Regions from separate parts of the Arthrobacter sp. V1I7 genome, predicted to be linked through region 1. Evidence: riboswitches for the same ligand, from Rfam matches in the RefSeq annotation. Region 1 holds a riboswitch; the other holds the start of a gene.

Region 1 (4,180 bases):
GGAGGTCCTCTCAATGCTGGAGACCGGTGGTATCTCGGTGCTTAGCCGCCGACGCGGATGAAGACCGGGCCGGAACCCACGTTGGCGCTGTACAGCGCGGTTGTTCCGCCGTTCCAGCCGCCGTGGACGGCCATGCCGTTGCCCACGTACACAGCGATGTGGGGCATGCCGACGCCACCGTTCTTGTAGTACGCGAGGTCGCCCGGGCGAGCCTCAGCCGCGCCCACGGTGCGGCCAAGGGACAGGTAGCCGGCCGGCCAGCCGTGGAAGTTGACGCCCGCGGCAGCCAGGGCGTTCGAGGCCAGGCGCGTGCAGTCCTGCGACACGCCGATCTGGGCGTAGGCGGCGGCAGCGATCGCTGCGCCGCTGCCGCTGGCAACGGACAGTCCCTGCGTGGTGGCCGAGGCGCCGGAGGCAGCCTGGGTGCCGGCTGCAGAATTGGAATCCTGGACCTTGAGGACCGGCTTCGCAGCCTCGACGGCCGGAGCCGGCGAGGTGGAAACGGCCGGCTTCTCGTACGAGATGGCAATGGTTGATGCTGCCGAAATCGTTGCCGGAGTGGCGGACTGGATTTCGAGGGCGGAAGCCGAGGTGGATTCGCGCTGAACGTTGGTCTCGGCAGCGTTGGCTGCGATACCGCTGGTCAGGACGAGGCCGGAAGCGGCTGCTACGACTGCAGCCTGGCGGCCCATGGTGCCAGCGTTCTCGCCGACAGCCTTGGCAATGACAGCAAGCGAGCCGGTCTTGGTGACCTCGGCGCGGTGCCGTGCAGAGTTCGCACGAGTAGTCATTAAGTTCTCTCTTTCGTGATCCTTGGACCGCGCTTTCAGGCGCGGAGTAAGGACGCTCCGGCATCTTGGGGGTACGCCGGATCGCCCCGAAATGGGTTACTTAGCGAAGGGTGTACTGCGAAGACGCGCCAAAAGCGGGAACTGCGTGCAGGTGCGTGGCCTGCGGGCCGGACTCAGTAGAGATCGAGTCGGCGGAGTGAGATCCGTTCCGGGCGCCGGCAAGGGCAGCACGGGACTTGGATTTCAGCGGGCTCAACAGAGCCGCGCCAGCGCGCAGGCGCGCAGCATTGTGGCGTGAAGACACGAAAGTAGCCTCTCCCAATGCCTACGAGGTGAGCTGTCGGATTCGGATGGGAGTCACCCGGCCGCGCTGCTTCCTGGGAAGCTTTGCGACTTAACCCCAAGGTCTTCTTGCGAAGACCAAAATTGGTTCCCCCGCCCCTGCCAGACGATGTCATGCGAAAGGACCTTGAGCGGTGGCAGAGTTAGGCAATCCACTCAAGAGCGCCAACTTCGGAGAAGTTGGCGTGGTTCAAACGTTACCGCAATAGGGATGCAATGTCACATTCAGATCACGGCGTGTCGCAATAATGTGAGAGTCATCACTCGGCTAGAGCCAGCCGGTGGGGTCGACGACGTCGCCGTTGACCATCACTTCAAAGTGCAGGTGGCAGCCCGTGGACGCGCCGGTAGTGCCACTCATCGCCACAACGTCACCGCGGGAGACCTGCTGGCCAACGCGCACGCTGGATGAGGACAAGTGGTTGTACGTGGTCTCCAGGCCGTTGCCGTGGTCGATCACCACGCGGTTGCCGCCGCCGAAGGGGTGCCAGCCGGTGAACGTGACGCTGCCGCTGGCAGCGGCCAGGACTGCCGTTCCGCATTGCGCGGCGTAGTCCTGGCCCCGGTGGAACTCGCCGGAGCCGCCGGTGATGGGACTGACCCGGTAACCGAAAGGCGATGCTGTCACCATCTTGTCCATGGGCGCGCCGAGGCTCCCGGAGGAGGCGGCGCGGGTGATGCTTCCCGCTGACTGGGCGCTCAGCAGCTGCTTGAGTTTTCCGTCGGGGTCGCCCTTGGTGGTCACGGCGGTGCGGCTGAAGTCGATCTTTGCGGCGGAAGCGGCGGTCACGTCAGGCTGCGAGGCGGCGGCGATCGCACTCGAGGCGCCTCCGTCGGTGGCCATGACCGGGCCGGTGGCGGGAACTGTAACCGTCAAGACCAGACCGGTAGCGGCCAGGGCGATGCCGGCCCGCTGCCCCACGCCACTGGCGGCGGCAAAGTCCGTTACCTGCCGGAACGGGCTCCGGCGGCCGCGGCGTTCATCGCGGTGCGCATCACGCGGGCGGTCCGTCAAAACGACGACGGCCGGGCGCGGCTCCGGAGCGGGGCCGGTCGCACGACGACGGCCCCGGGTGGTCTGGGTGGTCAAGAACGGTTCCTCTCTGGATAGCCTGCGGAGTTAGCTGTCGGATTCGGGTCAGAGAGATCAAAGACCCGGTCCGCCGTGAACAAGCATCCAGACACAGGGGAATTCAGAAGAGTCCCTCGGTGGAGTGTGCTTGCCGCTGACGGACTTCACCCCAAGGCTGTTCGGAAACAGCCGGAAGTGGTTCCCCCGCCTCTGCCAGAAGGTGATTCGGCGACTGATCCGCTGGCAGAGCTCGGCTTCGGATCAGATAACGCTTTGGTATCGGTACTGGTCATTAACTATAGGCGATTAAGGCACCTAGTAATAATCCCGTTATCTTCCATGTGCACAACTCATGGGTGGTCCCACGAGCAACGAGTCACGGCTGGTTAACCGACGGTAACAAAGACGTGGGCGGCGACCTCTGGGGGCAGTTCGAGGGCGCCCTCGATATCCGGCACCCGGACCGAAATGTACTCCCCGACGCGCTCCAGGGACACGAGTGCACCGGGACGAATGCCGCCTTCGTCCAGCTGGACGAGCAGTTCGGGTTCCACCTGGATGGGCTCGGCGAGCCGGTTCACCGTAATCCGGGAACCGGCGCCGTAGCCGGTCATCGCCTCGAGCAGGTTCACGACGCCGACGCCGACTGCGTACGGCTGGGACGGCAGGCCGCCGAGCTCCGCGAGCCCGGGGATCGGGTTTCCGTAGGGAGAAACGGTCGGGTGGTTGAGCATCTCGAAGATCCGCCGCTCCACCCGCTCACTCATCACGTGCTCCCAGCGGCAGGCTTCCTCGTGGACGTAGGCCCAGTCGAGGCCGATGACGTCGGCCAGAAGCCGCTCGGCCAGGCGGTGCTTGCGCATGACCCCGATGGCCCGTTTCCGGCCCGTTTCGGTCAGTTCAAGGTGCCGGTCCCCGGAAACAACCACCAGGCCGTCCCGTTCCATCCGGCCGACGGTCTGCGAGACCGTGGGTCCGGAGTGGCGCAGCCGTTCGGCGATGCGGGCGCGGAGGGCGACAATGTTCTCTTCTTCAAGTTCCAGAATGGTCCGCAGATACATCTCGGTTGTATCGATCAGATCCGTCATTGAGTTCAGCTCCTCGAGCGCCGTCCTTGCGTCATTTCCACCGTACCGCGTGCCGATGCGCGCGGCGTGCCTTGGCGGGGTCCGCCGTACGTTCGCAGCACAGCCTAGCCTATTTTGAATTACTCCGGATAATCACCGGCTCTCCCCGACGGCCTCCGGCTGCGTGCACACGTCTCAATGACCGGACTATGACGGCCCCATTTCCCGCCCGCGCGCGGCAGTCAGGCAGAATGAAAAGGAGGCTTCGTTGCAGCCACCCCTGCCGGGCCGCCCCCAAGCCACGCTTTGTACCAGCCGAAAATTGGAGCCCCTGTGAGCGACACCAGCATCACGATTCCCGCAAATCTCCTCCCCAAGGACGGCCGGTTCGGCGCCGGACCGTCCAAGGTCCGTCCGGAACAGATGGATGCCCTCTCGGCTGCCTCGGCGACGCTGCTGGGAACTTCGCACCGCCAGGCTCCGGTCAAGAACCTCGTGGGCTCGGTCCGGAACGGCCTCAGCGAGTTCTTCCGCGCCCCCGAGGGCTATGAGGTCGTCCTTGGCGTCGGCGGTTCCACCGCGTTCTGGGACATCGCCAGCTTCGGACTGGTGGAGAGCAAGGCCCAGCACCTTTCGTTCGGCGAGTTCGGCTCGAAGTTTGCCGCGGCCACCAACAAGGCGCCGTTCCTGGCGGACTCCTCCATCATCAAGTCCGAGCCCGGCACCCGTCCGGCGGCGCGGGCGGAGGCCGGCGTCGACGTGTATGCGTGGCCCCAGAACGAGACCTCAACCGGCGTGGCCGCCCCGGTCCGGCGCGTGGCCGGCGCCGATGAGGGTGCCCTCGTGCTGGTCGACGCCACCTCCGCGGCCGGCGGACTCGACGTCGACGTGGCCGAAGCGGATGTGTA
Region 2 (4,180 bases), 170 kb from region 1:
GCTGGTGCAGCGATCCGGCGTGGCGGCCATGGACTCAGCGGAACTCGTGGTCGGTGACCTCGTGCTCAATGTCGACACCCGGGAAGTTACCCGGTCAGGCGAGGAACTGCACCTCACGGCAACGCAGTTCGAACTGCTGCGCTATCTCATGGAGAACCCCAAACGCGTCATCAGCAAAGCGCAGATCCTGGACCGGGTCTGGGATTACGACTTCGGCGGCCAGGCCAACATCGTCGAGCTGTACATTTCCTATCTCCGCAAGAAAATCGACGTCAACCACCCGCCGATGATCCATACCGTGCGCGGCGCAGGCTACGTCCTGAAGCCGGCGGACTGATCCGTGTCCGACATCTCCGGTAAGGTCCGCACTCCCGGGCGCAATTGGCGGGACCCCGCCACCTGGCATCTGCGCACCCGGCTGGTCCTGGTCGCCATGGCGCTGCTGGTGGCCATCTGTGGTGCCATCGGGCTGTTCAGCTATGCCTCCATGGATTCGTTCCTGACCCGCCAGTTGGACGTACGCCTTGGACAGGTTTCACGGATTTCCAACGACGCTGGTCGCCCCCCGGCCGGCAACCCCGGAGGCAGGCCGGATCCCTTGGAAGCCAGGGGCCAAGGGATCGGTACGTTGACGGCCCGTATCGCCGGCAGCGCGGTCAGCAGTGCCGGCTTCCTCGCCGGGGACGCCACCCGGAAAAGCCTCTCGCCCGACGACGAACAGGTCCTCCTCGCGCTCCTTCCCGACGGCGTCCCTGTCGACCGGACACTCTCCTCCGGTGCGTACCGGCTCTCGGCCGTGCAATCCCCCCAAGGTGACGTCATCGTGACCGGACTGCCACTGGCCGAAAAGCAGAACACCCTGTCCTCGCTCGTGTGGACCATGGTGGTGGTATCCGCCGGCGGCCTCGTTCTCATCGGCCTCGCCGGCACCGTACTCATCCGCCGCACCATGAAGCCGCTGGAAAAGTTGTCGGAGGTGGCCACGAAGGTTTCCCGCCTCCCGCTCGACGCCGGTGAGGTGGCATTGGCGGTACGGGTTCCGGCGTCGGCTGCCCATCCCGGCACGGAAGTAGGCAGCGTGGGCCACGCGCTGAACCAGATGCTGGACAACGTCTCCAAGGCACTGGAGGCGCGGCAGCACAGCGAAATGAAAGTGCGCCAGTTCGTGGCCGACGCCTCGCACGAGCTGCGGACCCCGCTGACGGCCATCCGCGGCTACACCGAGCTGATGCGGATGACCGAGCACTTCACCCCGGACGGTGCGAAGTCCCTGGCCCGGGTGCAAAGCCAGTCCGAGCGGATGACTGCACTGGTTGAGGACCTGCTGCTGCTGGCCCGCCTGGATGAGGGGCAGCCGCTCAAGCTCAGCGACGTGGACCTGACCCAGCTGGCGATCGAAACGGTCAGCGACGAAAAGGTCATGGCGCCGGACCACGCCTGGCGGCTGGAACTCCCGGAGGAACCGGTGGTGGTCCGTGGCGACTCCACGCAGCTCCACCAGGTTCTGGCGAACCTGCTGTCCAACGCCCGCAAGCACACCGCCCCCGGGACGACGGTGGTCACGGGCGTGATGCGTGCAGCCGACGGGAGCGCGGTGGTCACGGTGACCGACAACGGCGACGGGATCCCCGCCGAATTTTTAAGCCAGGTCTTTTCACGCTTCGCCCGCGCGGATGCCGCCCGGAAAAACCCGGCGGTTACGACGGCGACAGCCGGCGGTGCCGGCAGGTCCGTCGGCTCCGGGACGGCGGGCGGACCGGGAGCTCAGACCATGGCCCCGGCGCCCACGGCCGAGGGGACCAGCGGGCTGGGCCTGTCGATCGTGCAGTCGATCGTTGAAGCCCACGGAGGCAGCGTCGAAGTCAGCTCCCGACCGGGCCGGACCGAATTTGCCGTACGGCTCCGCGGAGGCCCCCGGCCGTCCTAGTGTGCCCTCTCGGCCACCCCGCAGCCCGCCGCAGGCGCCCGTTTCCACGGTTTCGTGCCGCCCGGCTTGCGGTGCCTCGGATGGGCAGCAGTGCACCGTCGAATCGGCGCGCAGTCCCGGCAGCGGAGGAGCGCAAGGCGACACACCGCCGCCGTGTGTTCCGTTATCCAAATGTGACGTACGTATGAAACTCCTGTACGGTCGATAGAGTGCGGCCGGAACTGGAGCCGCATATCCGGATGACGCCCAACTCTGCCGCCTCCCGGAAACCGCTGGACCAGGCAGAGGCGGGGAACCCAGAGTTCCCGGGCAGCCTGCATCCAGGCACCCTTGGGGTTAAGCCGACACGTGAGAATCCGTGCGGCCGGATTTCTCATCCGCACCCGACAGCTAACTCCGTAGGCGTTGAGAGGCATCATGACTGAATTCAAGCTACAAACGCGCCGTGACGGCGATGCAGGCACGCCCCGCCGTGCCGATTCCCGCCATCGCGCCGATCCAGCCCAGCCCATCCCGGCCCGGTCCCGGTTTGCCAAAGGCGTCGGTTACACCGGGCGTCGGGCCGCCGTCGTCGCCACCGCCTGCGCGGTCCTCCTCGGAGTCGGCGCGGCCGGACAGGCTGCCGAGTCCAGCCATTCCAGCGCCGGCAATGCCGGCGCGTCCGCCATCGCGGCCGACCTGCTGACGCCCCTCGACTTCGAACGGGTCCGCGCCGACGCACCGTCGCCGGCGCCTTCGGCGGCAGCTCTCCCGGCACCTTCGGCTGCGGCCAGCGTAGAAGCCCCCGCCACGGCGGAACAGCCAGCCGTAGCGCCGGCCCCCGCCGCCGAAGCCGCTCCTGCCGCCGCGCCGGCACCAGCCGCGGCACCAGCGCCGGCGCCGGCACCGGCCCCGGCCCCTGAAGCGGCAAAGCCCGTTGCCGTCGACGACCCCGCCGGGGCGCAGGCATATGCCGCAGCCCAGCTGGGTTCCTACGGGTGGGCCGCCGACCAGATGCCGTGCCTGGCGAAACTCTGGACCAAGGAGTCGGACTGGAAGACCACCGCCACGAACCCCAGCAGCGGCGCCTATGGCGTGGTCCAGTCCCTGCCCGCCGAGAAGATGGCGAGCGCCGGCGCGGACTACCGGACAAATTATCGGACCCAGATCAATTGGGGCCTCGACTACATCAAGCAGCGGTACGGCTCCCCGTGCGGGGCCCTGAACTTCCACTACGCGCACAACTGGTACTAAACCGCAAGGCACTGCCCGCCCGCACAACAGCATCAGAACGCCCCGGATCCCCGCGATCCGGGGCGTTCCTGCTACTGGGGCGTCCGTGGCCGGCGCCGTCCCACGTGCACGGCACCCGCACGGCCCGGCTACAGCCCTCGTCAGGGCCGCCGCCCTTAGGGCCGGGGGAGGTCTAGCCGTCGGGCCGGTTGGGGAGGTACTGCACGGCCCATTTGTTGCCGTCGGGGTCGGCGAAATAAACGAAGTGCCCCCAGTCCTGGATATCGACGTCGCTGACGTCCACGCCGTTGTCCTTGAGCTGTTTGTGCGCGGCCTGGATGTCGCTGACGACGAGCTGCAGGCTGGGGGCGGTGCCCGGCGGCGCGTCGTTGAGGCCCTCGCCGATGGCGATCGAGCAGCCGGAGCCCGGCGGGGTCAGCTGGACGAAGCGGAGGCCCTCCACGGGCCGCTCGTCGTAGTCGGCGTTGAAGCCGACCTTGTTGACATAGAAGTCCTTGGCACGGTCCACATCGGACACCGGGACAAACACGAGTTCAAGTTTCCAGTCCATGGGGGTCAGGCTAGTCCCGGGGCGGTGCTGTGCGGAACCCCCGGTGGCCCGCAGGCGGCGCAGAGCACCGGCCCGCGGCACGGCTTGGTGTGGCTAGTCAGCCGGCGATGCCGTAGAGGCGGTCGCCGGCGTCGCCCAGGCCGGGCACGATGTACGACTTCTCGTTGAGCTTCTCATCGATCGACGCGAGCACAATCGTCACGTTGGCGTCCGCGAGTTGTTCCTCCAGCTTCGCCAGCCCTTCGGGGGCGGCGAGCAGGCAGATGCAGGTGACGTCGGAGGCGCCGCGCTTGAAGAGGAACTTGATGGCCTCGCGCAGGGTTCCGCCGGTGGCCAGCATCGGGTCCAGGACGAAGATCTGGCGGTCCGTGAGGTCCTCGGGGAGTCGCTCGGCGTAGGTGATGATGTCCAGCGTTTCCTCGTCCCGGGCCATGCCCAGGAAACCGACCTCGGCGGTGGGGACCAGCTTG

Evidence for each region. Region 1 has a riboswitch for cyclic di-AMP ahead of QFZ69_RS17290 (M23 family metallopeptidase). Riboswitches for the same ligand answer to the same signal wherever they lie in the genome.
Region 2: it holds a riboswitch for cyclic di-AMP, as region 1 does, so the genes downstream of both, QFZ69_RS18070 (hypothetical protein) here and QFZ69_RS17290 (M23 family metallopeptidase) in region 1, are expected to answer to the same signal.

Annotation. Positions count from the first base shown of each region.
Region 1 is NZ_JAUSYS010000001.1:3,772,102-3,776,281, forward strand. Features, by position in the region: gene QFZ69_RS17285 (NlpC/P60 family protein) at 42-791, opposite strand; cyclic di-AMP (ydaO/yuaA leader) riboswitch at 1,100-1,293, opposite strand; gene QFZ69_RS17290 (M23 family metallopeptidase) at 1,402-2,223, opposite strand; cyclic di-AMP (ydaO/yuaA leader) riboswitch at 2,228-2,446, opposite strand; gene QFZ69_RS17295 (metal-dependent transcriptional regulator) at 2,592-3,293, opposite strand; gene serC (phosphoserine transaminase) at 3,606-4,180, shown strand, end outside.
Region 2 is NZ_JAUSYS010000001.1:3,939,335-3,943,514, forward strand. Features, by position in the region: gene QFZ69_RS18060 (response regulator transcription factor) at 1-337, shown strand, start outside; gene QFZ69_RS18065 (HAMP domain-containing sensor histidine kinase) at 341-1,927, shown strand; cyclic di-AMP (ydaO/yuaA leader) riboswitch at 2,188-2,344, shown strand; gene QFZ69_RS18070 (hypothetical protein) at 2,345-3,160, shown strand; gene QFZ69_RS18075 (VOC family protein) at 3,333-3,710, opposite strand; gene upp (uracil phosphoribosyltransferase) at 3,808-4,180, opposite strand, start outside.